Regions from separate parts of the Anabaena sp. CCY 0017 genome, predicted to be linked through region 3. Evidence: predicted binding sites of a transcription regulator. Region 3 holds the regulator's gene; each other region holds the start of a gene.
The links. The regulator HrcA, encoded in region 3, represses chaperone genes, less so after heat shock. The targets are predictions, from matches to a motif close to TTAGCACTCNNGANTCNNGAGTGCTAA.

Region 1: a site for HrcA is predicted at 4,592-4,618, ahead of groL (chaperonin GroEL). Genes of this name have one in related genera too.
Region 2: a site for HrcA is predicted at 8,083-8,109, ahead of groES (co-chaperone GroES). Genes of this name have one in related genera too.

Annotation. Positions count from the first base shown of each region.
Region 1 covers NZ_CAWUDG010000017.1:44,677-54,977, reverse strand. Annotated here, with positions in the region: gene ACM0OW_RS18635 (hypothetical protein) at 1-441, opposite strand, end outside; gene ACM0OW_RS18630 (AAA family ATPase) at 626-1,624, opposite strand; gene ACM0OW_RS18625 (hypothetical protein) at 1,621-2,814, opposite strand; gene ACM0OW_RS18620 (hypothetical protein) at 2,961-3,206, shown strand; gene ACM0OW_RS18615 (MraY family glycosyltransferase) at 3,409-4,491, opposite strand; gene groL (chaperonin GroEL) at 4,658-6,337, shown strand; gene corA (magnesium/cobalt transporter CorA) at 6,653-7,801, shown strand; gene ACM0OW_RS18600 (hypothetical protein) at 7,852-8,553, shown strand; RNA gene rnpB (RNase P RNA component class A) at 8,603-9,017, shown strand; gene rnc (ribonuclease III) at 9,114-9,839, shown strand; gene ACM0OW_RS18585 (Gfo/Idh/MocA family protein) at 9,903-10,301, shown strand, end outside.
Region 2 covers NZ_CAWUDG010000001.1:61,833-72,133, reverse strand. Annotated here, with positions in the region: gene ACM0OW_RS00325 (allophycocyanin) at 1-281, opposite strand, end outside; gene rlmD (23S rRNA (uracil(1939)-C(5))-methyltransferase RlmD) at 465-1,844, shown strand; gene ACM0OW_RS00315 (ATP-binding protein) at 2,253-2,702, shown strand; gene ACM0OW_RS00310 (DUF6439 family protein) at 2,880-3,161, opposite strand; gene ACM0OW_RS00305 (hypothetical protein) at 3,239-3,601, shown strand; gene asnS (asparagine--tRNA ligase) at 3,686-5,077, shown strand; gene ACM0OW_RS00295 (hypothetical protein) at 5,238-5,774, opposite strand; gene ACM0OW_RS00290 (response regulator transcription factor) at 6,402-7,079, opposite strand; gene ACM0OW_RS00285 (hypothetical protein) at 7,575-7,880, opposite strand; gene groES (co-chaperone GroES) at 8,142-8,453, shown strand; gene groL (chaperonin GroEL) at 8,554-10,191, shown strand.
Region 3 covers NZ_CAWUDG010000013.1:13,131-23,431, forward strand. Annotated here, with positions in the region: gene ACM0OW_RS15855 (SDR family NAD(P)-dependent oxidoreductase) at 1-152, opposite strand, end outside; gene ACM0OW_RS15860 (chlorophyll a/b-binding protein) at 486-677, shown strand; gene ACM0OW_RS15865 (hypothetical protein) at 787-915, opposite strand; gene crtW (beta-carotene ketolase CrtW) at 940-1,713, shown strand; gene ACM0OW_RS15875 (hypothetical protein) at 1,763-2,422, opposite strand; gene ACM0OW_RS15880 (DUF2834 domain-containing protein) at 2,436-3,137, opposite strand; gene hrcA (heat-inducible transcriptional repressor HrcA) at 3,150-4,247, opposite strand; gene ACM0OW_RS15890 (rhodanese-like domain-containing protein) at 4,863-5,222, opposite strand; gene ACM0OW_RS15895 (DUF3352 domain-containing protein) at 5,392-7,053, shown strand; gene ACM0OW_RS15900 (helicase-related protein) at 7,163-10,301, opposite strand, start outside.

The sequences.
Region 1 (10,301 bases), on a different contig from region 3:
GTCTGGCGTGTTTGGCGGTTCGGTTTTTTCTGGTTCAACAGTATCCGTTGGTTCTTCTCTTTTTACATTATCCTTTGAAGTAGGGGCTGGTTTTTCTTTTACAACTTTGCTTTCCCTATCATATTTTTGAAAATATCCATCAAAACATTGCTCAAATTGTTTTTCTTGGAGTAAAGACTTTGATTTCACCCACAACAACCGACAAATTTGTTTTAAATCTTCACGACTAGCAACACCAAATCCTCCTTTCAAAGCCGTCAATAGCAAATCATATTGGTCAATAGTCAGAGGTAAACCAGCTTCCTCTCGCATGACCATAAATAAATTAAATAAAGGGGGAGTTTGCTGAGTCATATCATATCTGGTTACATACTTGTCATTACGAACATAGCGATAGCGGAGTGAAGTAATCCCAGAGTCATTGCGGTTCGTGCGTTCCACTCTCTACGAGAAGCTACGCTAATGCAATCACATAATGTAAAATAGCTTAAAACCCTTGAGATTGCTTCATTCCACTATGGCTAAAGCCACGCTACGCGAACGTTCCATTCGCAATGACATACATTGAACTTTTCACGCCGACTTACTTATCATAAATTATTAAGTGGACACAATATCACTTTGATTACTTGTTATAATAATCTTGGTCATCTTTAGTTTTCAGCAATGTTCCCAACAAAGGAAGATGAGCGCCCAAGTTTTGAATAATAGCCAAAACCTTTTTTGTAATTTCTACTGCTGAACCTGCTTTGATTTCCAGTGTAGCGTAATGCTTCAACAATTTTATAAAATCGAGTAATTCACTGGTACTAACTTTTTTACCATCTCTTCTACTCGCTCCTGTCTCGCGCAATTCCAGAAATTTCTCAACTGCGGCGGCTGTGACTAATTCCATATCCACAGAATCAGCAAAATGAGCATGAACAATCTCAATTAATCTTTCTTTTTCAGGAAAATCTAAATAATAAAAGATGCACCTCCGCAAAAAAGCATCAGGTAATTCTTTTTCACTATTGCTAGTAATAATCACAATTGGCGGTTGTTTAGCTGTAATTTCCGCTTGTGTTTCTGTAATTGTGAATGTCCCTTCATCGAGTTCACGCAACAAATCATTAGGAAAATCGATATCAGCTTTATCGATTTCATCTATTAAGATAATAGGACGATATGTTTCTTCTCGAAAAGCATTACCCAAAGCACCCCATGTAATATAAGCTTCAGAGTCTTCACACCGCTCTAATAGTTTTGCTTTTTCTTCTTGATTAGAAGCCGTGGCTACTAATTGAGCATCACGTAAACGTCCAATAGCATCATAAATATATAAACCTTCTTTAGCCTGTGTAGTAGATTTAATATACCAAGGAAAATAAGGATATTTTTCGATGTTAAAATGTTCTTTAAATTCTCTAGCAATAGCACGAGCTAAAAGTGTTTTACCACAACCCGGTTCCCCTTGCAAAAGTAAAGGACGTTCGAGATAAAGAGCGAGGTTAACAGCTTTTACTAAATTTGCATCCGGTAAATAAGGATATTGTATTTTTCCTCTGATATTTGCCTTGGAATCTGGTAAAAACTGGTTTTCCAGCCTTTTGCCTGTATATTTATATTCTAGTGGTTTGTTCATAGTGCTAGTGTTTTTTCAATATCCTGCCAGGTTAAATCGCAACGTTTACAAATGTCTTCAAAAAATGAAATATTTGTACTATTGCTGCTTCCTATTTCTACCATTTCCTGGGGGCTAAAACCGGGGTTATTGTCCTTCCATAGTTTCGATATTACTTCCTCGTTACATCGAATACTAGCCCAATTTTTTATATCATCTGATTGGAAATATTCTATCCTTTCTAATGGAATAGGACTGTAATAATTATTCTGGTTGGTTTCTGTTGGCAATTCTAACCTAGCTTCATCTTTTTGCAGGTCAACTAAAAAGAACACCAATCTATTTTTGTTGTTTGGTTCAGCATTTACTCGCTCAACCACAACTCTCAAAAAATTATTAATAAAATCCTCTAAGCAACTATCATCAATATACTCTATATAGAGAACTAAAATTACATCGCTGATTTGCAATTTTTGGTACAGTGCATCTACAAGATTACTTGGTACTGGATCTTTTGCTTGGAAAAATTCCGCTAATGTTCGCCAAATCTTATCAATATTACGTGCGTCTTTACGTTCAATTTTCCATATATGTTTTAAAACATTTGGTGTAGGCAAAGGTAGATGTTTGTATACGAGTAAATGAACTAACCATTTTTGTCCATAATTCTTTTTACCATGAATTAAAAAGAAAACTGCTCGTTTAGGTTGCTTAATTTCATTTTTAAATGAGTCTCTTTGTGCTTCGTAGTTTAATTCCTCAAAAGTAGTTTTAAGTCGTTGACATTGAAGTTGATAATCGCTCATTTTTGATAAAGATTTTGCTGCGATTTTGGTTTTTTTTGGTGAAGATTTAGCCTCACAATAGTAAATTTCCTTCAATTTGATATCTAATTTTTCAAAAAAACTTTCAAGACTTCCAAGGTTTACAGCTTCTGCTTCTACTTCTGCTTCTTTTCTATATAATTGGTCAGTTATTTTTTTAATTGTTTCTGCACTTAATTTTGTTATATCAGCTAATATTGTTTTGTTGATTTTTTCCTTAGATTTCAGACGGTCATGTTTTTTTAGTTCGTCTATACCATCTTGAGTTAATATACAACGTTTGCCATTCTTCCTTTTCTCAGACTCTGACACAGCCAAAATGCCAACTCCAAATAAAAATGCCGATGATCCGCAAATCTTGCCAAATCCTTCGTGTATTATATACATGAGGCTGAAAAGCTTGCAATAACTGCGTTGACAATATATAAGTAGAACTCATTTAAAAATTGCCGATCATCGGCACTGATGATCCGCAGTGTAAAAACATTCTGGCTTCATAGTAGTAACAAGCAACCACTACTAGGGAGTCCAACATGGCAAACGAAAAAAAACCCACATCTAACAAAAAAAGCAAAACCAAAAATGCTGTCAAGACTTGGCAGCAACACCTTCAACCAGTGACAATGGTGTTTATGGGGTTACTTCTCTCTGCTACTGTGGGTTTGGAAGCTAGCAATATGCTTCCACAGGGAACAACGATGTCATTGGGACAACCAGTTATTGCCATTCTTGAGGTGAGTAAGAAAATTTGCCAAGAAGAGGATGATGATAATTTCTAAATAAGCTACGAAGACAAAGATCCCCGACTTCTTCAAGAAGTCGGGGATCTGAAGCTCCATGAAAACATTACGTTATTATTCTGAATAATGCCCAGATTTTCACCACAAAATCGAGTAGGGGCGCAAAAAACTTTCCCCTACATTGTGGTTTACTTAAGTGAAATTACTATTATTGCCAGTGTTAAAGCAGACATAAAATAGCTCAAGATGGTTGGCTATCTTTGCGCCAGACAGTAAAGCCCAACAAGAAAATGATACTAATGGCGGTAAAAATTATCACCCCCCAACTCATGTTTTTTATTCTCATTGCCAGCAAATTAAAAACTAGAGCAATTGACCACAGAGTTAACGCTGCATGGGGCTGAGAGAATCCCAAAGCTAATAAACGGTGGTGTAGATGGTCTTTACCTGGGGTACTGAGAGGGTTTTTTCCTGCCAATAACCTGCGGATAAATACTTGTGTAGTATCCATGACTGGCAACAGCAGAAATAACACAGTCGGTCCCAGGGCAAAAATGGTACTTTCTTGCAGATTACCTAAAATACTAGTTGCAGCCAGTACATAACCAAAAAAGTATGCACCCGCATCACCCATGATAATCTTTGAAGGGTGGAAATTATGACGTAAAAAGCCCAAGGCTCCACCCCCTAAAGCTGCCAGCACTAAAATAGCGGCGGCGCGATTGGGAAATTGGGCTGCAACTCCTAATAAACTCATAGCGGTGATAAAACTAACACCCCCCGCTAATCCATCCATCCCATCCATCAAATTGATGGCGTTAGTGATCCCCACTACCCAAAGTACCGTTACCGATATAGAAAGCAGCGAGTCAATGGGCGTGTTGAAACCAACCTCGATACTGATGCCGTTCGCATACAGCAACAATGCGGTGACAATTTGCGCCCACAAGCGCACAGAGGGCGGTAAACCGAACTGATCATCAATAAAACCCACCAGCACTAGGATTGAACCTCCTAGTAAAATAGTTAGCACTTGAGCCAAGACGTTTTGCAAGGCAATAGGTCGTAAGAGGGTGGCTAGTACCATTGCGGCAATTACTCCCGCATAAATAGCTAAACCCCCGGCATTGGGTAAGGGTTCACGGTTGAGTCGGCGAGCGTTTGGTTGGTCAGCCCAACCTACCTTTAGGGCAAATTGGCGGACTGTGGGAATTAAACGCCACGTTACCAGCCAAGCCAAACAAAATGTAAATACTACTGCCAACCAGCCGGAGCCGCGAGGGTCGGCAATGCCGAGGGACTCAAGAAAATTGTATAAGTTCATCCCCCAATTCAAGCATTACTGCCAGTGTCCTATATGAGTATCAACTGTAATATTAATCAATTTTTTTTATTTGCATTTATAATCTGAACTGCTTGAGAGATTAGCACTCTGCTCTTGTGAGTGCTAAATTGTGTAATGGAACCGCTAGAGATAGATATTCAACAACATGGCCAAAATTATTTCCTTTGATGAAGATTCACGGCGATCGCTAGAACGGGGAGTCAACGCCCTGGCTGATGCCGTGAAAATTACCTTGGGGCCAAGAGGTCGCAACGTCCTTTTAGAAAAGAAATTTGGCGCACCTCAAATCGTTAACGATGGGATCACTGTCGCCCAAGAAGTTGAATTAGAAGACCCTTTAGAAAACACTGGTGCGAGACTGATTCAGGAAGTGGCATCCAGAACCAAGGATATCGCTGGTGATGGCACTACGACGGCTACAGTCTTAGCACAGGCGATTATTAGAGAAGGTTTGAAGAACGTCGCTGCTGGTACTAACCCCATTAGCTTGAAGCGGGGAATCGACAAAACCATTGAAGCCCTGGTCAAAGAAATTGCCCAGATGGCCAAGCCAGTCGAAGGCAGTGCGATCGCTCAAGTTGCCACTGTTTCGTCTGGTAACGATGAAGAAGTCGGCGCGATGATTGCCGAAGCAATGGAAAGAGTCACCAAAGACGGTGTAATCACTGTTGAAGAATCCAAATCTCTAACTACAGAACTAGAAGTAGTGGAAGGGATGCAGATTGACCGGGGTTATATTTCTCCTTACTTCATCACCAACAATGATCGGCAAATCGTAGAGTTTGAAAACCCTCGCATCCTGATTACCGACAAAAAAATCAGCAGCATCCAGGATTTAGTTCCTGTGTTGGAAAAAGTTGCCCGTCTGGGTCAACCTTTGCTGATTATTGCCGAAGACGTAGAAGGAGACGCTTTAGCAACTTTGGTAGTCAACAAAGCACGGGGTGTGCTGGCTGTAGCTGCGATTAAAGCACCAGGATTTGGCGATCGCCGCAAAGCATTGTTACAAGACATTGCTATTTTGACCGATGGACAGATGATTTCTGAAGAAATCGGTTTGAGCCTAGACACCGCTACTTTGGAAATGCTGGGAACAGCCCGCAAAATCACCATTGACAAAGAAAGCACCACCATTGTCGCTGCTGGTGAAACCAAGCCAGAGGTACAAACCCGAATTGCTCAAATTCGTCAACAATTAGAAGAAACTGATTCTGACTACGATCAAGAAAAACTCCAAGAACGCATTGCCAAGCTAGCTGGTGGTGTCGCAGTCATTAAAGTGGGTGCGGCTACAGAAACCGAACTCAAAGACCGCAAACTGCGGATTGAGGACGCGCTCAACGCCACTAAAGCTGCTGTGGAAGAAGGCATAGTTCCCGGTGGTGGTACAACCCTGATTAACTTGATTACGAAAATAGACGCAATCAAAGCCCACCTCAGCGAAGAAGAAAAAATTGGTGCAGATATTATTAAACGAGCATTAGAAGCTCCTTTACGTCAAATAGCAGATAATGCTGGTGACGAAGGTTCTGTAATTGTTTCTCAAGTCAAAGAAAGTGCTGGCAATATCGGTTACAACGCCGCTACTGGAAAATTTGAAGATTTGATTGCTGCTGGCATCATTGATCCTGCGAAAGTAGTGCGTTCAGCTTTACAAAATGCCGGATCTATTGCTGGTATGGTGATTACCACCGAAGCGATCGTAGTCGAAAAACCAGAGCCAAAATCTGCGGCTCCAGCCCCTGACATGGGCGGCATGGGCGGCATGGGTGGCATGGGTGGCATGGGCGGCATGGGCGGCATGGGCGGCATGGGTATGTTCTAATCTCTGTTGCTTCATCTAAATATTTTGTGAGCAGTTTGTCTTATGATGGCAAACTGTTTTTTTATACCCTTGCCGATTCAAAGACAATGAAGTGATATGATAACCGCTTGCATACTGATGTTATATTTGACAAAACTAGGTCATCTATCAATGACATCTTGATATTAAAACTTGTAAAATTTCTGACAAAAGGTTAAATAAACCCAGCTACTTTTCTAGCATGAAGGAGCCAAAATCCAAAAGGGCAATTTTTTGACTAATGACCAATGATTAATGACTAATGACTAATGACCAATGACTATTAATTAAAACTGCATGGTAAGAAAAATCCGCCGTATACCCAAAGCAGTGAGAAAGTTCTACGAAAAGGAATTCTATCACCAACCAGGAACTCTGCCAGGGACTATCATCGTTGATGAAAATGCTAAAATTCCTACAATTTTTTTGTTTGACTATAACCAAACTAACTGCATTCGCACACAAATAGTAGTTCCTGAAGAATGTACTAATTATCTAGATCAAGAATCTGTCTCTTGGGTAGATGTACAAGGATTAGGTGATCAAGATATATTACAACGATTGGGTAAAGTTTTTGAATTACATCCTCTAGTTTTAGAAGATGTAGTCAATATGGGAGAACGTCCCAAAATTGAAGATTATGAAGACCAATTACTTATAATTGCCCAAATGGTAGTTCCAATGGAAAATAACTGTGGGTTTTACAGCGAGCAAGTGAGTTTTGTATTGGGGAAACATTATCTGCTCACAGTGCAGGAAGAACCAGAACATGATTGCTTTGAAGGCGTGAGGTTAAGAATTGATCGCAGTAAAGGGATCATTCGCAAACAGGGGGCTGATTATTTAGCTTATGCCTTGTTAGATGCCATTATTGATGGCTTTTTCCCAGTGCTGGAACTGTATGGGGAGCGACTGGAAGAATTAGAAGAGGAAGTAATACTTAACCCTACCCGAAAAACACTACAACAAATCTATCAAGTTAGGCGAGAACTTCTGCAACTACGTCGTGCTATCTGGCCTCAGAGAAATGCAATTAGTTCTTTAATTCGAGATGGCAGTGAACTAATAGGAACGGAAGTGCAAATCTATCTGCGAGATTGTTATGACCATGCCGTGCAAGTCATGGACATGGTGGAAAATTACCGGGAACTGGCATCTGGATTAATGGATGTTTATTTGTCGTCAGTGAGTAATAAAATGAATGAAATCATGAAGCTGCTCACGGTAGTTTCTGCCATTTTTATTCCCTTAACTTTTGTAGCTGGAATCTATGGGATGAATTTCAATACTGAAACATCTCCATATAATATGCCGGAATTAAATTGGTATTGGGGCTACCCAATTTGCTTGGCTGTAATGGCAGCGATCGCTTTTGGTTTACTATTCTTTTTCTGGCGACGGGGTTGGCTCCATAATTCTTCAACAATTAAGCCAGATGAGAAATAGCTAATGAATAAAATATACGAAATTATTACAAGGAGTTAATGTTTAGGTTTATGAGTAATGGTGATCAAAATTTAGTGGTTTTGACCCTTTATATTATTGGCGTTTCCTACGTCTTTAATCGTATGGTGGAGTCTATCGATGATCAAGTTAAATTTGAATTTAAAAAAGCAGTCGTTGATGAACAACTCAAAGAACAAAATCTCCAAGACAAAATTGGGATTTCTTTTAAATTCAAAGACTTATATCCTGTAGATGATGTCAAAGACTTATCGCTGAGTATTGAGAATAAATCTGAGAATATTGCTATATATGTTGACTGGGATAATAGCTCTTTAGTTGTGGAACATAGCAAACAATCGCGCCGAGTTATTCGCAAATCACCAGATTTAACCCGTGACTTAGCTGTTCCCCAAAGTCCTAGTCTGATTGCTCCTCAAAAAACACTTTCGGAAACAGTCACAGCAGAAGATGTTTTTGAGCGTAATAAAGATACTGGAACTTACTCGGCTACAAAACCCATAATTAATATTACTGCATTGAGCAAAGGTGGAGGACCGCAAAAAAAATTATATAACGACTTTATGCAGGAAAGAAAGGAGTTAGAATTTTCACTACAGCTGGTGCTACGCATCTCTGAAGTCCGTGTAGGTCTAGCTCCCGGTGTAAATATACCACCGATGTGCATTATCAATTGTCCCTTCACTATTAGAAAATTACCCTGGACTTATGCACTGCCTTGGAAAAAGAAGTAATCCCAAGCGGACATATCATACCATCGCAGATTACACTGGACTTAGGGAGGGAGTAGGCGCAGGCGGTTGCAGATCAGTCCAAGTGACTGGTTTGAGGAAAGTCCGGGCTCCCGAAAGACCAAACTTGCTGGATAACGCCCAGTGCGAGCGATCGTGAGGATAGTGCCACAGAAAGATACCGCCATTTTCAGTGAACAGTGAACAGTAAAAACCTGATAACTGATAATTGATAATGGTAAGGGTGCAAAGGTGCGGTAAGAGCGCACCAGCACAACCGAGAGGTTGTGGCTCGGTAAACCCCGGTTGGGAGCAAGGCAATGGAGACTACGGTTGGTCTTTTACCAGTTTCCGTAAGTAGAGCCGCTAGAGGCGTTTGGTAACAAGCGTCCCAGATAGATAACTGCCCTCAATGGTGTTTTTAAACACTGGCGAGAACAGAACCCGGCTTATGTCCGACTCTCTCCCCTCTTTTTAAGTGCTGAGTGCTGAGTGCTGAACAAGTTTCCCTAGTCCCATACACCCTACACCCTACACCCTGCCCCCTACACCCTGCCCCCTTGATGACACTTGTTTATCCACGCCGTCAGCGACAGCTCGAAAGTTTAATTAGAAAGTTAGGTTTACCACCAGGTTTACCGATTAAGTGGGAACTGTTAGATTTGGCTCTGACTCATCCGACTGTTTCTGACTCGGCCAATTATGAGCAATTGGAGTTTGTCGGTGATGCAGTGGTGCGGCTAGCGGCGGCAATAGTGCTTTGGGAAACATATCCTGATTGTCCAGTGGGGGATTTTGCGGCCATTCGTTCAGTTTTGGTCAGCGATCGCATCCTCGCTCAATTGGCACGAGAATATGGTTTTGAATTATACTTACTTGTCGCTGGTAGTGCTACAAGTGATAAAATAGGTCAAGAATCACGCTTGGCAGATGCTTTTGAAGCTGTTCTAGGTGCGCTTTACCTCAGTACAAACAATCTGGAATTAATTCGTCCTTGGCTCGATTTTCATTTGAAAAAGCTAGCAACGGAAATCCGCCTCGATCCCGCTAGACTTAATTACAAAGCCGCCCTGCAAGAATGGACACAGGCAGAATTTAAAGTTTTGCCTGAGTATCGAGTTACGGAAGTTAATCAAGCTAACCAAAATCAAGAACGTTTTGCTGCTGAAGTTTGGCTACATGACAACAAACTAGGTGAAGGTAAAGGACGCTCAATCAAAGCTGCTGAACAAGCAGCTGCTAAAGTAGCTTTTTTAGCAATTCCTCAACCGGAAAATCCGGAAACTTAAGATTTAATAGGACTGATTTTGTGATAATCTACTCCACACTTAGCTTTTTCTTGTGGCAAAAAGATGAAAATAGCTGTGATTGGTGTGGGACGTTGGGGAGTACATTTACTACGGAATTTTTTAGCACATCCTCAAGTGAGTGTGGTGGCGGTAGTAGACCCCCATGCAGAAAGATTGGCAGCAGTAAAGCAACAGTTTAACTTGGATGACAATATATTCTTGACTACTCAGTGGTCAGATTTACAGCAAATAGCTGATCTGACAGCAGTTGCGATCGCCACTCCAGCTACTACCCATTATGTTTTAATTAAAGATGCCCTCAATCTGGGATACCATGTTTTAGCTGAAAAACCTTTAACTCTAGACCCCGTAGAATGTCTGGAACTTTGCCAGTTGGCAGAAAAACAGCATTTAATCCTGATGGTTGACCATACTTATTTATTTCATCCAGCTGTTGAGAAA
Region 2 (10,301 bases), on a different contig from region 3:
TAGGTAATTAGGCGCAAGTACCAGCCAAAATCACGGATACACAGGGAACGCTGACGTTCGCCGTAAGCATTACCGCCGGGTGCGATAAAGTCAGGGCGCTTTTGCCAAAGCTTTTTGGTGGCTTCTTGAACAATCTTTTTTTCGTTCTCGGCTAAGGTCGCAGCAATGCGCGTCCGTTGTACACCAGTTTGCAAATAGTCTTTGATGTTTTTGAGTTCGCCACTGCTGGGATAACGCAGTTGGTCGTCGGCTTTGAGAATAACTTGGCTAATGACAGTCATAACTATACGCAATTACGCGAAATATTATTTGCTAGTTTAACGAGTTGGAGGTACACAAAGAAAGGAAAATTACAAAGATGTGGTGTGGGGAGTGTGGGATGTGTGGGGAGAAGACGGTAACTTCCCAATGACTAATGACTAATGACCAATGACCAATGACTAATAACTAATGACTAATGACTAATGACTAAACAACAGGGTGATTTAATTGAAATTGCGATCGCAGACCTGAGTAATACAGGTGAAGGTGTGGGACGCTTTGAGGAACAGGTGGTTTTTGTTCCTGATACGGTTCCAGGCGATCGCGCTATAGTACGCTTAGTACACGTTAAACCTAAATACGCTCACGGCAAACTGCATGAGCTATTAGAAGCCTCTCCTCATCGGGTGCGACCTAGTTGCATTGTGGCTGATAAGTGTGGGGGTTGTCAGTGGCAACATATTAATTATGATTATCAGCTGGTTGCGAAGCATAATCAAGTTATTCAAGCATTACAACGTATTGGTGGTTTTGTCAATCCCCCAGTAGATCCCGTACTGACTAAATCTGCACCTTTGGGCTATCGTAATAAATCTACTTATCCTCTGGGAATTTCCGCCACGGGTCAAGTACAGGCTGGTTACTATCAAAAAGGTAGTCATCAATTAGTGAATTTGAATCAATGTCCTGTCCAAGATTCACGCTTAAATCCTTTACTGGCTGAAGTCAAGCAAGACATCCAAAAGCGCGGTTGGCGAATTTACGATGAACGTAAACACCAAGGACAAATCCGCCATCTGGGTTTACGCATTGGACGGCGAACTGGGGAAATGTTGTTAACTTTGGTCGTCAAGGATTGGAATTTACCAGGAATTGAAACCCAAGCGCAGGAATGGTTACAGCGCTATCCCCTATTGATGGGTGTGTCGTTAAATCGGAATAGCGATCGCACAAATGCTATTTTTGGTTCTGAAACTCGTTGCGTTGCTGGCGTTCCCTACCTACGAGAAAAATTCGCTGATTTAGAATTTCAAATCCTTCCAGATACCTTTTTCCAGGTTTATACAGAAGCCGCAGAAGCCCTATTACAGGTAATTCAATCCGAACTCAATCTTCAAGGACAAGAGTTGCTAATTGATGCATATTGTGGTATAGGGACTTTAACTTTGCCTTTAGCCAAACAAGTCCGCCAAGCCATAGGAATAGAATTACAACCGGAAGCTGTACAGCAGGCAATTTTGAACGCCGAACACAATGGAATTAATAATGTCACATTCCAAGTAGGCGCAGTGGAGAAATTACTGCCAGAAATGGGAATCATACCAGATGTAGTGTTACTTGACCCGCCCCGCAAAGGATGCGATCGCGCTGTGATTGATTCTTTATTGCTATCGAAACCTTCCCGCATCGTTTACGTCAGCTGTAAAGTAGCCACTCTTGCCCGCGATTTGAAATTGTTGTGCCAAGATGGGGAATATACGATTACACGGGTGCAACCTGCTGATTTCTTTCCTCAAACAGCCCACGTGGAAGCTGTCGCCTTTCTGGTGCGATCGCATTTGGATAGGAATACTGAGTCTTGAACAACAAATCAAAATTCAAATTCCTAGTCGAGTGCATACTAAGAATGCTAAAATTGAATTAACCTCAAAATAAAAACAATTTTGTGACCAAGATTAAAGTTGCATCAACTCTAAACAACATGAATAGGATTGTCTAAAACAAAAATCGGCAATTTACCAATCTACCTCTGAGTCTTAGCAAAAATTACAATGCTTTTAGCTGCTCACTAAATGCATTACCAGTTCTTTTATAGCCGTTTTATGTATCAGCAATCTCATCTTTTAAATAGAGTCAATGCTCCCTAGCATTTTCAAAATTTAGTATCTCAAGACGCAAGTTTGAAGGCAGCACGACCACCTCAAATTAAATCAGGGTGCCTGTAATAGCAAACTGATGTCTAGCTAACTGAAAGCTACGGGGTTTCTCTAGTGATTACCATTTCCCTCCGTCCAGTTGGACGTAATTGGGGTACGATTAGTTTCGCCTCAACTCTTTATCTATGCCCAATTTTAGATTTACTGTTGGCGGAAATTCCCGCCAAACTCCAAGCAGAACTCAGGCTAGGACTCCAAGAAGCCTTAGTAAATGCAGCCAAACACGGTAATAATCTTGATCCTAGTAAAACAGTTGTAGTCCGGTTTTCCTTAATAGATAATCAGTATTGGTGGGTAATATCAGACCAAGGACAAGGTTTTATTCCCGCATCTACTAACGATGAAGAACCAACCGATTATTTACCACCCGATGAATCAGAAAATGGTCGTGGTTTATGTCTTCTACACCAAATTTTTGACCAAGTAGAGTGGAATCGCAAAGGTACAGAACTTAGGCTTTGTAAAGAAATGGAAAATCGCCCCCTTTTGTCTTTGAGACGCTAAGGCCGCAAGGCGGAAGTCAAAAGAATTGTAGGGTGGGTTAGCGCAGCGTAACCCACCATTATTCATATTTTGATGGTGGGTTACGGACTACTGTCCTAACCCACCCTACAAATTGGAGATTTTTTTATGGGTAAGTCTCTTAGTCATTACACGCGGAAAAAAACCGCCCGACTTCCTTTATCCCTTATTCCCATGACTCTCACAGGGAGGCGCGGAAATTGACTTATCTAACCAACCAACGGCTTGTTCTAATCTAACTATGGCTTCTTGTGGCTGATTTTGAACAAGATATAAAACAGCTGCGGCTGCTTGTTCACTAGCGCGAGAATTGCGGTTAGACTTGAGGCGATGCCAATCGTTAGGTGATATACTTAGCCTTTCCATCAGGGCTTGAGCTAGTTCTAAGGTGCTAACTTCATTCAGTTGACTGGTTTTAGGAAGCTGGGTAGATTGAGACATGATTTTAATTGGTGAGTATAAGAAAAGTTAGAATTTTGAGTATTGACTAGCATTTAATCATAGTTTACTACTTGAAAATGAAGCCGCCTAAACAATCACAGCCGTCAGGGTCAAATCAGGAACCGGATTTTGAGCAAGAACTAGAAGATGTCGAGCGATCGCTTGTCGCCTTAAAGGAACGTTACAATCAAGTTGAGAGCGATCGTCAAAAAAAGGCACAATGGCAACAACATCGCCACGAATTACAACAAAATAAACACCAGACACCAGAAATCAAAGCAGAATTACAGCAGATTAAACAGCAGTTAGAAGCTTTAGAAATTAACTTAGAAAGCCAGTTATTTTCTTGGCGGAGTCTGAAAAAACCTTTCTGGCAAGCTGTCCGCTTTGGTGGTATGGGCGTTATCATAGGCTGGATATTAAAATCCTGTGCTGGGTAATCCCAATCTTGGCAGGATTAAGTTAAATGTTAATATTATTTAATATCTGTCTAATCTAACTTGACAAAATAGCATTTATATAATATGTCAAATCGACGAATTGCCGAAGTATTGCGGAGTGGTGAACCTGATGATTCTCTCATCGTTCAAGGCTGGGTCAGAACGAAACGCGAGTTAAAAGGATTTGCTTTCATAGAAATCAATGACGGTTCATCACTAGCTAATTTGCAAGCCGTCATCAATCAGGATTTGCCAGACTACGAAGAAATCATCAAAAAGCTGAATACAGGTGCGGCTGTAGAAGTCAGTGGGGTACTGGTAGCTTCTCAAGGTAAGGGACAGCGCATTGAATTACAAGCCCAAGCCGTGAAGGTCTACGGAGAAGCTGATCCCGAAACTTATCCTCTGCAAAAGAAACGCCACTCTTTTGAATTTTTACGCACAATTGGACACTTGCGATCGCGCACTAATTCCTTTGGTGCAGTTTTCCGCGTCAGAAACGCCTGTTCTGCGGCCATTCACGAATTTTTCCAACAAAGAGGCTTTTTATGGGTACATACACCCGTAATTACAGCTAACGACTGCGAAGGCGCAGGAGAACTATTCAGCGTTACCAGCTTGGATTTAAAAAACATTCCCCGCACAGAAAATCAAGCTGTAGATTACACCCAAGACTTTTTTGGTAAACCCACATACTTAACAGTTAGTGGACAGTTAGAAGCAGAAGTCATGGCCATGGCCTTTTCTAACGTCTACACCTTTGCCCCTACCTTCCGTGCAGAAAATTCTAACACCTCCCGCCACCTCGCCGAATTTTGGATGGTCGAGCCAGAAATGGCATTTTGTGACCTAGATGGGAATATGGATTTAGCCGAAGCATTTCTGAAACACGTTTTTAAATATGTGTTAGAAAAATGCCCAGAAGACATGGAATTTTTCAACCAGCGCATTGATAAAACCGTCTTAGAAACAGCCGAAAATATTATTAATAATCAATTTGAGCGCTTAACTTATACAGAAGCAGTCAAATTATTAGAAAAAGCCGATGTCAAATTTGAATATCCAGTCAGTTGGGGCTTAGATTTACAATCAGAACATGAACGCTATCTAGCCGAACAACTGTTTAAAAAACCCGTAATTGTCACAGATTATCCCGCCCAAATCAAAGCCTTTTATATGCGTGTCAACGAAGATGAAAAAACCGTGCGCGCAATGGATATTCTTGCACCTAAAATTGGCGAAATTATTGGCGGTTCCCAGAGAGAAGAACGCCTAGAAGTTTTAGAACGCCGCATTTTAGCCCAAGGAATGCAACCAGAAGACTTGTGGTGGTACATGGATTTACGCCGTTATGGGACTGTTCCCCATGCTGGTTTTGGCTTAGGTTTTGAAAGACTCGTGCAATTTATGACAGGTATGGCAAATATCCGCGATGTCATCCCCTTCCCCCGCACACCCCAAAGCGCCGAGTTTTAGTAGCTAAAATACTATATTAGGTGTAGGTTGGGTTGACGCAAGGAAACCCAACATTTCTGGGACTTTATTGGTTTGTGCTGGGGTTAACCCAAGCTACAACATATCTTTTTAAAACTACTACAATAGTTTCAGGTTAATTTTATTTAAAATAATCAAAATCTTATTTTGAAGGGTTTGAACTTAAATCATCAATATCTAGTTCGTCGAGTGGAGTCGGAGTTTCAGGAGGCTTAAAATAATCAACAACAGGTTGTTCAGGAGGACTAAAATAATCAACAACAGGTTGGAAAGGATTTAGGTCTCTGAAATCACCAAGTCTAATTCTTAAACTTTCTATTTCCGTCAAAACCTTATTTAACTTTCCCTCTGTTGAAACTAATTGAACATCCAGAATCCATTGATGAAACTTAGCAGTGAGATTTTTAAGTGCATTTTCTTCTGTCAAGTTGTGACCGTACTTTTCAAGTATTTTTTGCTGAACAAGTTCCCAAAACAGAAACATTTCTTGGTTTTCACGCTGCAACCTTCCTGGGTATATAGAGCCATATATCCACATTATTCCCATACTAGAAGAAGGGGGATTTTTATTATATATCTCCGTAACTTTACATTTAAGGTTTTTAACTAAATCATGAATATCTTGCTCGAATGGAGTCGGAGTATTATTTTGAGGAGGATGAAAAAGGTTATTGGACATAGTAAAATTAATTATGCAGCTAAAAATATACATTATCACCAAAATACGTAAAAACCAAATAGAAGCGCATCATAAATAACACCACTCTACCAAAGCTAAATTTTGGTGGGGTGAGAAAGTTGGTAAGTACAACGGCCGCTATTCAAATTCAGGCGTTGCTGATTGAGAGTATGAATATGTCTCACGCAAAGGCGCAAAGGCGCAAAGGAACCAAGGAAAAGAAAGGTAATTTTGGCATTTTATACTTTGATTCAGCAACGCCCAAATTCAACATCATATGAGACACCGACCGAATTTAACTATGCGTCTCCGGTGAAGCCTAAATTTTTGTTATATAAAGATTTATAAACCCCTACAAGCTAATATTTCCTTTCCAGTTGTCCAGAGGGGAAATTTGCGTGGGGTGATGTAGTGATAATTTTAGGTGATATCCGGGTTGGAACATCGCAGTTGAGGACTGTATGATGAATTATGAATTATGAAGTTTGAATTAAAAAAATCCAAATTTAGCTTCACAATTCATAATCTATTAGCTTTCAAACTGAAGTCAAAATGCCATAACCAGCTTGAGTTTTGGGCTACTGTGTTTTAACTCAAAACTCTGAACTTCAGAAATTAGCCCAGGGTTTAAGCCATTTGATTTTCAATCGCCCAACGTGCTAGTTCGGTGCGGTTGTGGAGGTTGGTTTTACCCAACATATTGGACACATGGCTTTCAACTGTACGCTGACTAACGTTTAATTCTTCAGCAATTTCCCGATTAGCTAAACCCCTAGCAACAAACTGTACTACTTTCAGTTCGGTTGGGGTTAACTGGACATCAAAGGGAACCTGAATGCGGGAACCGTTTTCTCCTCCTTTGGCTTGGTGTTCTTTCCAACGGGTAGTTTGCTTCAGTGAAGATTCTACTTGTGCTACGAGTTCTTCTGGTTCAAAGGGCTTGACCATATATACGTCAGCCCCTTTGTTCAGACCTTTAACTCGGTCTGCACTTTGTCCTTTTGCTGATAGGAAAAGTACGGGAATCCAGCCTGTGCGTTCATTTTGCCGGACTTGTTCTACAAAAGTATATCCGTCCATTTCCGGCATCATTACGTCACAGATGATCATATCTGGAATATCTTGTTCAAGAATATCCAGAGCTTCTCGTCCATTTTCGGCAGTGTTGACTTCATAGCCTCTGAATTCCAGGTAATCCTTCACCAGCAAGATGAGGTTAGGGTCATCATCAATCAGTAGCAGTCTTTTATGATCTTTCATGCTGGGTTCTTTCATAGCAGTGGCACTTGTCGCGCTTCGGTCCATCAAGGTCTTGAATGGTTATCCTTTATGGTGGATCATTGAGATGTTGTCCTTTATCCTACTTAACTTGCCTTTGCTCTCTGGAAATTTCAAAAGTGGTGAACACTTTATATAAGATTTCCAGCTCATTGGTAAACTCCGGTAAGGATACGTAGAGCAATAGTATTTATAATGCGCTATTATATATCGCTTTGAAAGGGGCGGGTGAAAAACACTGATTAAATCATCATCTTTCCGATTCACGAGGTACGTATTGGCTCAAGATGACCCTAACTTCAAAACAACCCGCACTTTCAGATGCTTACTGCTTTACCATATCCTGCGGATGTTCAGCCTTTATCAAAGGTTTACCAGCAAGTAGGAAGATTTTCGGCAAAAGATGGTTTAAAAATGCATATTCTTCCACCATCATGATGCCTATCAAGTGTTCTGGGAGATTTGCTCAATAACTTCTGGTTTTGCAAAGGCAAAACCATGCACCATCTGGGTAGAACACCATTATCGGTCTAGAACCACAAACTCGCAAGCAATTGGCTTTAGTCCTAACGATGCAAATGGGAAACTGTTTTGGGGCTGATCAAGTTTTAACTCTTGAATTCGCCGTTTTTTTAGGTATTCCCAAGATCCCAGCCTAACTTGTTTTGCACAGAAGTTAGTAACTGTCTCGTCAGCAAAGATCAAAATGTGTCGCTGAATTTTTGCCAGTCCTAAAGTTCCTACACAATTACTTAAGGTTTTGTCGTCTAGAGATTGAGTGGTTTTGGGGATTTGACGGCGGCACTGGATCACTGTAATCTTACTCATCGAGCAGCACCCTGATTACAGTTCTATAACAATTTCCCAGCTTTGCAAATAAATTTAGCGATATAAAAATATTCGTAACCTACCGAGCAAAACCCGATAGATAAAAATATTTGAGTATTTATACTTAAGTAATTGGGCGATCGCCTAGTGCGGGAACCCGTACTCAAGTCCTCGTTGCCATTGTCGGCTGCTTTTAGGTAGATTAGCACTCAGGAGTTGAGAGTGCTAACTCTAAGAGAAGAGAAAAGAAAATAAATATTTATGGCAGCTGTAACTTTAAGCGTTTCCACAGTTAAACCCCTAGGCGATCGCGTTTTCGTAAAAGTAAGCGCCCCCGAAGAAAAGACCGCAGGTGGACTGTTTTTACCCGATAATGCCCAGGAAAAACCCCAAGTAGGCGAAGTAGTCGCTCTTGGCCCTGGCAAGCGTAACGATGACGGTAGCCGTCAAGAATTAGACATTAAAACCGGCGATAAAGTGTTGTACTCCAAGTACGCTGGCACCGACATCAAGCTCGGCACAGAAGAATACGTACTGCTTTCAGAAAAAGACATCTTAGCAGTCGTCATGTAATGGGTAGAGAGACGCGATGAATCGCGTCTCTACAAGGCAATGGGAAAACCCAACGCCCAATTCTAAATCAAATTGACTTACTCCCTGAATAGAGACAAATATGGCAAAACGCATTATTTACAACGAAAACGCTCGTCGCGCCCTGGAAAGAGGCATTGACATCTTGGCTGAAGCCGTAGCTGTTACCCTTGGCCCTAAAGGTCGTAACGTAGTTCTAGAAAAGAAATTTGGCGCACCCCAGATTGTGAATGACGGTGTAACCATCGCCAAAGAAATCGAACTAGAAGACCATATTGAAAACACTGGCGTAGCTTTGATTCGTCAAGCTGCTTCCAAGACCAATGACGCTGCTGGCGATGGTACCACAACTGCTACCGTTTTGGCTCACGCGATGGTCAAAGAAGGCTTACGCAACGTTGCAGCAGGCGCTAATGCAATTTCTTTGAAGCGTGGTATTGATAAAGCTTCCGCCTTCTTGGTAGAGAAAATTGCTGAACACGCTCGTCCAGTAGAAGATTCTAAATCCATTGCCCAAGTTGCGGCGATTTCAGCTGGTAACGACGAAGAAGTGGGTCAGATGATTGCCCAAGCAATGGACAAGGTAGGCAAGGAAGGCGTAATTTCCCTAGAAGAAGGGAAATCTATGACCACCGAGTTAGAAATAACCGAAGGGATGCGCTTTGAAAAAGGCTATATCTCTCCTTATTTCGCCACCGACGCTGAACGCATGGAAACGGTTTTTGATGAGCCTTACCTGCTGATCACCGATAAGAAGATTGCTTTAGTACAAGACCTCGTACCAGTTTTAGAGCAAGTAGCTCGCTCTGGTCGTCCTTTGGTGATTATCGCCGAAGATATTGAAAAAGAAGCTTTAGCGACTTTGGTAGTTAACCGCTTGCGTGGTGTACTCAATGTTGCAGCTGTGAAAGCTCCTGGTTTTGGCGATCGCCGGAAAGCGATGCTAGAAGATATCGCTGTTCTGACTGGTGGTCAATTGGTCACCGAAGACGCTGGTCTGAAGCTAGAAAATACCAAGCTAGAAAGCCTGGGTAAAGCTCGCCGTGTCACCATTACCAAGGACACAACAACAATTGTTGCTGAAGGTAACGAAGCTCCTGTGAAGGCTCGTTGCGAACAAATCCGTCGTCAGATGGATGAAACCGAATCTTCTTATGACAAAGAGAAGCTGCAAGAACGTCTGGCTAAACTCTCTGGTGGTGTAGCTGTGGTGAAAGTGGGTGCAGCCACTGAAACCGAAATGAAAGACAAGAAGCTACGCCTAGAAGACGCGATCAACGCTACCAAAGCTGCTGTAGAAGAAGGGATTGTTCCCGGCGGTGGTACAACTCTAGCTCACCTTGCTCCTGAATTAGAAACTTGGGCAAAAGCTAATCTCAAAGATGAAGAGTTGATTGGTGCTTTGATTGTCGTTCGTGCTTTACCCGCGCCTCTGAAGCGGATTGCTGAAAACGCTGGTCAGAACGGTGCTGTAATTGCTGAACGTGTGAAAGAGAAAGATTTCAACATCGGCTACAATGCTGCAACCAACGAATTTGTTGATTTGTTAGAAGCTGGTATTGTTGACCCTGCTAAGGTAACTCGTTCTGCGTTGCAAAACGCTGCTTCTATCGCTGGTATGGTGTTGACAACCGAATGTATCATCGTTGACAAGCCTGAGCCTAAAGATGCTGCTCCTGCTGGTGGCGGTGGTATGGGTGGCGGTGACTTCGATTACTAATATTCTGTAGTCACATAAGTTGAAAAATAGCTGCTTCCTGATGGAGGTGGCTGTTTTTTTATGGAAATCGAACCGCAGAGGCGCAGAGGGCGCAGAGAGAAGAATTAATA
Region 3 (10,301 bases):
TGACCAAGGTTTTCTATCTCTTGGGATGTGGTGGCTAATGTTTTAGCATGACGGGCTGCAAGGACGAGATTATAACCTTTGCGGGAAAATAAAAGTGCCGTTGATTTGCCGATGCCTTCAGATGCACCTGTAATTAATACTGTGGGAGCCATATTCAGCAATTATAAATATAATACTGTCTTTTAGTTTGGATAATAATACTCACGAAACCTTCTAACTTTCGTTAGATTTTTTATGGCATCTGAAGTTTGATTTTTTGTTCACATTGCCAGTGTTATGACATTTATAAATTATTTGAGCAAAAATTCTCATAATATTTAAAATCTAAAAATTCTCAGAGTTGCGATTCTTCCCAGTATTCCTGATAAATCTGAAAAATTCATCCTTTAGACTTGCTTACACTTTGGCACTAGAGACAGATAGCACTAAATGAGCAGGTAAATACTATAAAAAAGGAAATCTTATTATTGGCTGGAAAATTGATAATGGGAAATTATCCTAATGATGCTACAGAAACCGCCTACAACGGCAAGGATCGTAATGCTTTAAAATTTGGGTTTACGCCTCAATCTGAACTTTGGAATGGTCGCTTGGCGATGATTGGTTTTGTTGCTTACTTACTTTGGGATCTTAATGGCTACAGCGTATTGCGGGAAGTACTGCCGTTCGGTTCCTAATTGTCGGTTGGGGCTGTTGAGAACAAACTAAACAGTATCTTCACCATTATTACCTATTTTCTTAGCTGAATACAGTTTTTGGTGTGGGGAGCATAATGTGTAATAATAGTTAAGTTATTTTAATATTTCTACACAGTTTGGGATGATTGGCACTGCCTAGTGCAGAACGCTTACCACCAAAATTAGTTTCTAGACTAATGTTGAGTGCTTTTCCACAACTATATTCTGAAATTTTCACCTGAATCCTACGCGGAGTAAAAGCGTGTTCCAGTTAGAACAACCACAGTTACCTCAAATCAAAATCGCCACCACGCCAGCAGTGAAAAGTACATCCCCGTTTGGGGGCATTTTCATGGCGATCGCCATTATTAGTATATGGGCTATTAGTCTCGGTTTGTTACTTTATATTGATATATCCCAATTCAAATTCTGGATGTTGTTGCCGATCATCTTTTGGCAAACATTTTTATATACTGGATTATTTATTACTGCTCATGATGCCATGCATGGGGTAGTTTTTCCCAAGAATCCCAAAATTAACCATTTCATTGGCTCATTGTGCCTGTTTCTTTATGGTCTTTTATCCTATCCCAAACTTTTAAAAAAGCATTGGGTACATCACCATAATCCAGCTAGTGAAACAGACCCAGATTTTCATAACGGTAAGCATAAAAACTTTTTTGCTTGGTATTTATATTTTATGAAGGGTTACTGGAGTTGGCTGCAAATTATCACATTAATGATTATCTATAATTTTGTCAAATATATATGGCATCTTCCAGATGATAATCTGACTTATTTCTGGGTAATTCCTTCAATTTTAAGTTCCTTACAATTATTTTATTTTGGAACTTTTCTACCTCACAGTGAACCTGTAGAAGGTTATAAAGAGCCTCACCGTTCCCAAACTATTAGTCGTCCCATTTGGTGGTCATTCATCACTTGTTACCATTTTGGCTACCATTACGAACATCACGAATACCCCCATGTTCCTTGGTGGCAGTTACCAGAAGTTTATAAAATTTCTAAACAGTAATTGTTGTTGCTGGGAATTGAAATGACTGCGAAATTTTAGTGATTACCGATTAGCTGATTAGCCAGCTTTCACGAGTGGGTAACGGCGGACGTAACCACAGATAAGCAAGTGGACCCAGTAGCAGAACAAAAGCTACTATCCCAAAGATTTCGGGACTATACCAGCGACGGCGAGACATATCATCATAAAGCACTGTGGGGAACAACAAGCAGAAAAGACCAAATGCTAAAGTCATACCATGAATGAAGCGATCGCTGCGGAAGTGTTGCCAAAAGTCTCCCCAATTACCAAAAAACACAGCATAGGCCAGCAAGCCAATTGTACTGAAACTCAGAATTATCGCGAACCAGCGAGAATCTAGCAGACTCAAAAAAGCATCCTTTTCTCCAGAAAATGCTTGATTTGGTTCACGAACAGCTAAATATGGTATAAGACCAAGCACACCAGACACCACCGAGGCTAAAGCAAAAGGCCAAAATGGAATCTGTTGCATTCTGCCATCAATGAACAGCACGCTACTGTAAATTAATAGCCAAATACCCACCAAAGAAAATAAGGACAGGATAATGGGATTTATATTCGCCCACTGAAGAGTCAAGAGATTTTTCAGCAGTGCGAGTGTTTCGTCTAAGTGAAACGGCGGCGCTAAAAACACAAGATAGGCAATAAATCCCACCCATAAGATCCACAAAGCCAGTTTTCTCTTCATCAACAAATATTAATTAGTTACTTGCTGATTGTTGCTGATTGGATACTGTCTCTGCATCTGCTTCTGGTAAGGGCGATGGGCTACGCCCCACCTGCGGCGATCGCACTGTTAAATAAATTAAGGGACCGAATAGGGGAATCAATGCGATTAACCAGAACAATGGCTGATTTTTCATCCCCCGACGTGCCATATCATCTCCCAATAGTGCGGGAAATAATAGCGAAAGTAGGCAAAAGTCTAAACTCATCACATGGATGAAGCGGCTAGTTTGCCACTGCTGTACAAAGTTTCCCCAATCTCCTTGTAAACCAGATGCGACTAGAATCGCTGCGCCGATAGTCAAAATAAAACCAGTAATCCGAGAATCTAGTAACTTTAGCCAGAGATTTTTGTTTCCAGAAAACTCCAGATTTGGTTCTCGTAAAGCTAAATAAGGTAATAGCGCAAAAGCACCGACAGCAAAAGAAGCTGTAGCAAATGGCCAAGCGGGGATTTTCTGCCCTCTACCATCAATAAACAAAACGGCACTGTAAATTACAGGCCAGATGCCCATGAGGTTGAATAATGCTATGACTATGGGGTTAATACCTTGCCATTGCCCAACGGAAAGATTTTTAATTAACTCAAATGTATCAGGTTGATCTGGGGGAGCAAAGATAAAAGCATAAGTAAGAAATCCCAGCCATATTAAACCAAAGGCAATTTTTCTGAACATAATTTAAACAATTTAACTAAAAGCGTCTGAGAGGTAATCAGCCGCAGCCGCGACAACTGCGATCGCGCTATCATAATCCAGGCGTGTCGGTCCCAAAACTCCTACACTCCCTACAGGTAGCAAACCCCGGCGATAGGTAGAAGTAATTAAGGTGCAAGTACGTATCGGTTCCAGGGGATTTTCTGTACCAATGCGAACCGTTACCCTGGACTTACCCACATCTTCCGCTTCCGGTTCCTCAAAGATTAATCGCCACAGTTGGTCTTGTTCTTCTTCCAGCAGGTGGATAATTGTCTGTGCTTGCTGTAATTGAGAAAATTCTGGTTGACGCAAAACTTCTGCTACACCCCTAACCATAATTTGGGTTGTAGTTGGTGTCAAATTACGACGAGTTAATTCTGCGACTGAACCTTTCAAGAATTCGCCATAACGTTGGAACGCTTGATCTAAATCACTCCAGTCGAGAGTGGCTAATTCCAATAAACTGCGTCCCCGCAAGTGGGTATTCAAAAAGTTAGAAACAATCTGCAATTCACGATCTATTCCCTCTGGATCAAGTTTTGCTTCTTCCTCGATTGGCGACAAATTCATCACCTTAGAATGGGTCTCATAAGCATCCGTCACCACAATTAGCATAATCTTGTTAGTTTCAATTTGCACTAATTGCAGATGTCGCAAGATTGCTGTGGTGGTTTGCGGCATAGTAATTAAACTAATGCAGCCACTCACAGTGGCTAAAATTTGCGCTGCACCTTGGAGTACGGCTTCTAAACTCCAATCTTCCCAGTGGAGGCGATTTTGTAGCGCCAGTTCTACCTCCTTGGCTAAAACATCCGTGCGCGTCGCGTCTCGCAGACCAGGTGTAATTAACTGGTCAACATAAATCCGATAACCTGAGTCTGAAGGTATTCGTCCAGCAGAGGTGTGTGGCTGGTAAAGTAACCCAGATTTTTCTAACACGCCCATCACATTGCGAATTGTGGCTGAACTCACACCCAAGTCGTACTCATCAACCAAAGCTTTTGAACCTACAGGTTCTGCTGTAGCGATATAGTGACGTACTGTTGCCCAAAGTATATGCTGTTGTCGATTCGTTAACTGGACTTGCATAGGGTATGTTTTGCTGAAGGCAAATTTTGACTAAACTGGGAAAATTTTGGGGATTTAAAAGCCAGATTTTATGAATAATAGTTAATTAATTTAGCAAATTATTTAATTTTGTTGTAAGTACAGTAGGAAAGTGCTGAGTATCAAGCCAAGTAGGGGCGGGTTTACAGATATGTTCGATTATCAATAATTTTAATAAACGCGCCCCTACATCAAGGATCTCAAGTTATCAAGACTGTGATCACTCTTATGAAAACCGCTATGATAGTCAACTTTCCATCTTACGAGACAGGTCAGCATTTTTAAGTATTATTGCATCTTTAGCAGAAAAAAGCTGTATTTAAAATTACTTATTGTTAGACAAAATCCATATATGCAAAATGAGTCAAATCTTAGTGGTGCTAAGAGTCGCGAGTTTTGTTTGCTAGATCCTCAACTGAAAGGGTATTGTGTTCAGAATAGCATTGCTCAGAGGTCAGTATCAGCCGCATCTTCGCAATGCCATCTTTTAGGGGATGATCAAACCGCTAGGCGGAATCATTAGTCCTTGGTATTTAGCCCTTAGTTAACCACACCCAATAGGGGCAGGGAGGGGTATGCAGCCTGAACAACTAATGACTAATATTGGGGAATTGAATCATCCACTACTAGAGAATAGGCATCAATGCCACCCGTAATATTTTTAACATTTGTAAATCCTTGAACCGTTAGCCACTGGCACATTTGGGCAGAGCGAATGCCGTGGTGACATAATACAAGGGTTTCAGCTTGGGGATTGAACATAGTGGGGACTTGATCACCCCATTCCACAAATTCACTCAGGGGGAGGTTGACAAAACCCTCAAGTTTAGCTGCTGCCAGTTCTTGAGGTTCACGTACATCTATTAACTGAATACTTGCATCACCAGAAGACAGACGTTGCGCCAGTTCCTCTACACTAATCTGAGTAATGACTTGACCAGAAGGATTCCCTGTCATGAGATTTTTGTAAACAACCTTATCACCTTTATGGTGACAGAAAATCTTTCTCCTAGCATCAGCATCTATTCCCAGGGAAGTAGTTATAAGAAAATACTGAGACTAGCTTCCTTATCCCTAGCCTCTGGGCTGGCAAATCTAACTGTGTAAAATTTATTTCTGGTGTAGTATGTCTAATGTCAATAGTCAACGCTCATTTATTGGTTTCTTGGTGGCTGGTGCAATCGCACTACTAATCATAGCCGCAGGTTTTTACTGGTTTTTCGCCAAGACTCCGGTGAAGTTATTCGCCTCTACCTCACAGCCCAATGCGGCTATATTCGTATCAAAACTGGCTCCGGTGACGGTTTCGTTGCTGACCAATCCTGAACGCTTACAATCGTTGGAGCGTAAAGGGGAATTCTCACAACTCAAAACCAGTCTCTTGGCTAAAAGTGGTATAGATTACAAACAAGATATTCAGCCTTGGCTAGGAAATGAAATTACCCTCTCCGTGACTACTGTAGATATTGATCGTGATCCAGAGAACGGAAAGCAGCCAGGGTATTTAATGGCACTCGCTACTGAGAAACCAGACAAAAGCCGTGAGTTTTTAGACTTGCTATTTTCTCGCAGGGTATTGGCTGGCGCAAATTTGGCTGTGGAGGAATATGAAGGCGTAAAGCTAATATCTGACGATTCCCAACCACAGCAAGATTCCCTGGCTGGTGCGGTTGTGGATGGCTTTGTTTTATTTGCTAATGATTTGAAGGTGCTGCGAGATGCAATTAATAATGTCCAAGCTCCTGATTTGAATTTGTCCAGTTCGCCCAAATACCAAAAAGCTGCCCAACAATTGCCTAAAGCGTCCTTAGCTACGGCTTTTCTCAATCTTCCCGCCGTGGCAGAATGGCAAGGTTTAGAACTACCAGCAGCAACCTTTGATAGCCAAATTATTTCTTTGTCTTTGAACTCCAAGGGACTGTTAGCAGAAACTAATTTCCTGACTGACTCGGAAATTACGCCCGTTTCTGAACCACTTAGTAAACCTGTCAAGGCGTTAGAATATATACCAGATGGGGCGGGTTTGGTGATTTCCAGTTCTCATTTAGACAATTTGGGTAATAGTGATTTAGCCCAACTCTGGACACAAGTAAAAACGGCTCTCTCTGGTTCTGGAACTGATGTAATTTCTACTGTGGTAAAACCCTTGGCAGAATTGCAAAACAACCAGGGGATAAATTTGGCAGAGGATATCTTTAATTGGGTAAAAGGAGAATATGCCTTAGCTGTGTTACCCCATGCTGGAGAAAGCGCTGCTGATTGGGTGTTTGTGGTGGAAAAACTAGAGGATGTTTCAGAAGGAATTTCTCGTTTAGATGCGATCGCCTCGTCTCATGGACTCAGTATTAGTTCTTTCAACTTGAATCAACAAAAAATCTTTGCTTGGACACAGTTAAATGCTGTAAGTAAAGAAACTGATACTCAAGTACGCCCAGGATTTGCTATTGAGGCCGATGTCCAGGGAGTACACACAACTCTCGGAAATTACGAAATTTTTGCCTCGAATTTGGAAACTTTGAACGAAGTGATCACCAGCAAAAACGATTCGTTGATCAGCGATCGCAATTTCCAAGCTAGTATTGCGGCGATTCCCCAACCCAATCAGGGGTATGTCTATCTCGATTGGACAAAAAGCCAAACTCTGTTAGAGCGTCAATTGCCGATTTTGCCGTTAGTGGAAATAGTGGGTAAACCGTTTTTCCAAAACTTGCGATCGCTCACAATTAGCAGTTATGGTAGCGAGAAAGGATTACTCAAAGGCGGAATATTATTCAGACTTGACCATTGATAGCAAAGGATAGGGATTTGTCCAGTCTCCCCTCTCCTTAGCAAGGAGAGGGGTTGGGGGTGAGGTTCTGTATTTTATTAAATCCACATTCCTAAATTAAAGGTCAAAGTTAATCACCCAACCCGTCTACTAACAAAATGCTGTTGAGTAGATTTAATTCACTAGAGGCGAGAAAATAGCGATCGCTAAAAATAGTCTCCAATTGGCTAAAAACTCTCCGCCCAGCTACAGCAGCCCAAGGAAATGTTTCATATTGGGGAACTACAGGCATAACTAAACCTTGTGGTGTTAAACTTCTTCCTAAAGTTTTCTGCCATGTATCAGGTTCTTCTAACACTTGTTTTGGACTATCATCGTCTGACCTTTTACGCCAAAAATGGGGATAATCAAGGGGAATACTCGCAACAATATTTTGTGTTCTCAAACTTTGGAGTGTGGAATATTCCCAAATCGATTCTTCCTTTTCTCGAATTAAAAGTTGATGTAATTCCTTTGCAGGACGTTTGAGTTTAGGCGGAAACTTGCCATTTTTATCTTGATAAATTACTCTCAGTAATCCTAAAAGTTGTTGGCTATGTTCTTGAATATATTTTCGCCATCCTTCAAAACTGAATTTTTCCTCCGTGCGGCGATGAGACCAGTCTTCCATCCAGAAAGGACCAATACAGGTTAAATAATCAGGAATTACTAAAGCGGCATTTTCTAAAGATGGTAATAATCGGCTTGAACTTCTAGATACAGCTTTGATCAAGGCTTCCAAAGTAGCATAATCTACATAAGACTTAGCCATTCTATCAACTGTATTCCCCTTTAATGTAAATTGGGCAAAGATTTGTCGTGTTAACATCTCTGCTTTTTTGACAATACCTTTTTCCTCTTCCGATTGATGATCATAGACAAAAACTCGTGCTTCTTGCAAAAAACTCCAGACATCATCAGACATTAAATTCAACAATTCCTCATCCCCAACTGACCCCACCGGCACTAAAGCCAGGCGCTGGTTTTTTAGTCCTGCATCCCCTTTAATCCTGGTGTGAATTGTCGAACGTAGCATCATCAATAAAGTTAATAAATCACTAGATTGACGTAACCAGCGCCTTGAGTTGTCAATATCTTCCTCTACAACAAAACCATCATTAATCAGCATTACTAATCGCCTGGCTTTATCATCTCCAGAAACTAGCGTTTTTGTCTCTGGATCTGTATACATCCCTCGACCTCGATAAATGAGTTGGGCGACTTCCATCAAAGCAGCTTCTATGTTAAATCTAGGAATTGCGGCAATAATCCAATCAGTTTTGGGAAAAGAAACACCTCTAGCCCCTGAAGAAGTCATTAAAAAAACGCGGATTTTATCTCTTTTTTCTTCCTGGACTAATTCTAATCGCTTGTTAGGCGGTACACTTTGATCTAAAATTGCCACTTCAGGACTTTGACAAAGAGCATTTTTACACCCTATCAATTTCTGCTTTAATTTACGCAGAAAGGTTTTATTTTGGGCAAAGAAAATTAATTGTTCTGCCCCTGCTTTTAACCCGCGTTCAATTTCTTTGTAGGCATTATCTAATAATTGTTCATCTAATGTAGCTCGTATTGCTTGACGAATTTGTTGTTGAATATTTGTTTTGATCAGCTTCGGTATGATTGGTGAAAGGCGGATACTATATTCAATATTAAGTTGAGAAGCCGGATAGCTATTAGTCATGATATGTAATGCTGGGTATTTTCTCAACCCAATTTTGATATCAGTACCCGTAACGCGAAATGGCGCTTCCCCTTGCGTCGGACTAATTAATACTTTATCAGGGGCAGAATCGCCAGAATTAAGATAACTATTCAGGACTATTTCATTACTTAAAGAAGCATCAGCAATAATCAGAATTACTTTAAACGGTGATTGAGTCCCTTCAAAAGATTCAATAAACTGTTGCTGCAACCAATCTGCTAGTTTATGAACAAATAACGCCCCTGCACCATCACCAGCCAATTCATCCACCATTGCAATGATAGTAGGGATTCTGGCTGCAAAGTTGCGGCGTTCTTGTTGTCCTGGTTTGGTATGAGCTTTTTTAGCAAATAAATTTCCTAAACCATCAATTGTAGTTGTTTTATCAAGGTGTCGATAACCTTGAATTGCTGCTGTCATCACCAGATGATTTACTTGGGGATTGTGTTCTAATAATTTGCGGGCGGAACTAGCAAGAGTGCGGAATACACCGGGACGACGTATTGATTCTACGCTGTCTTCTCGTTCATTGCGAGGACGTTTAAAGCGGCTAGAAGTGACTACGTTACAATAAATTTCGTGTTCCTGTTCAGGTGTTAAGAAAACGGTACTACAATCAGGATGATTCAGTTCTGCAATCCCATCTACAACAACTGCACTATCTACACGGCGCTGTTTTCTACGTTTTTGCTTCACTTCTTCTTCGTACCATTTAGGCGCTGAGGCAATTAAATTGGCATTAGTAGTGATGGTTAATATATCGCGATGATTTTCATCTTTTTTGGCAAGTTTAGAGGTAACATCCCCATTAATCACCACTCGTGGACTGAGATAAATAAACATAAAACCTTCTGACTGTGCTTCTAGAAATTTAATCACAGCCGTGGTTTTACCAATTCCTGGATTTCCTTCTAAAGCAATGACATTCAGCCTTCCAGTTTGGGCAGATTTAAGACCGGTAATGACTGCACTTTCATGGATTGTTCGCAGGGGAATTTGTTCTGGTAGGTGTTTAAAGATGGATTGAAAATGAACCAGAGGACTACTACCAAAGAATTTATGCAGCGATTCTGTTGTTTCAATATTGGCGATCGCATCCTGCTGAGAAAATTCTTGCATAGGGTTGTAGAAACCTGTCACCTGTTCTGTAAATTGGTAGTGCAGTGACGTTTCTGAATTGGGTTTTTGCCTGAGTTGCTTGGCTTGGCGCTCAAAATCCGAGGGAAGCGATCGCACCAATTTATTAAAGGCTACACGAATTTCTGTTGACAGTGCATCCGGTTGGTCATCTAGTTTGCGGGTGTGACGATATGCTTCTCCTAGAGATGTCATCAACTGAGTTCTAGGATTTGGTTCTGATTCTTCAAAAAAATGGGCAGCAATACTTTCACAGCCATTGGAGGTAATAGCGATCGCTCTAGCACTACAACCACCCTCTAACCGTCCTTGTTTTCTTAACAAATTTATCAGACGCTCAGTATAAGATGAAGCTTGACACAACTTAAACAAAGGTTTATCCAAA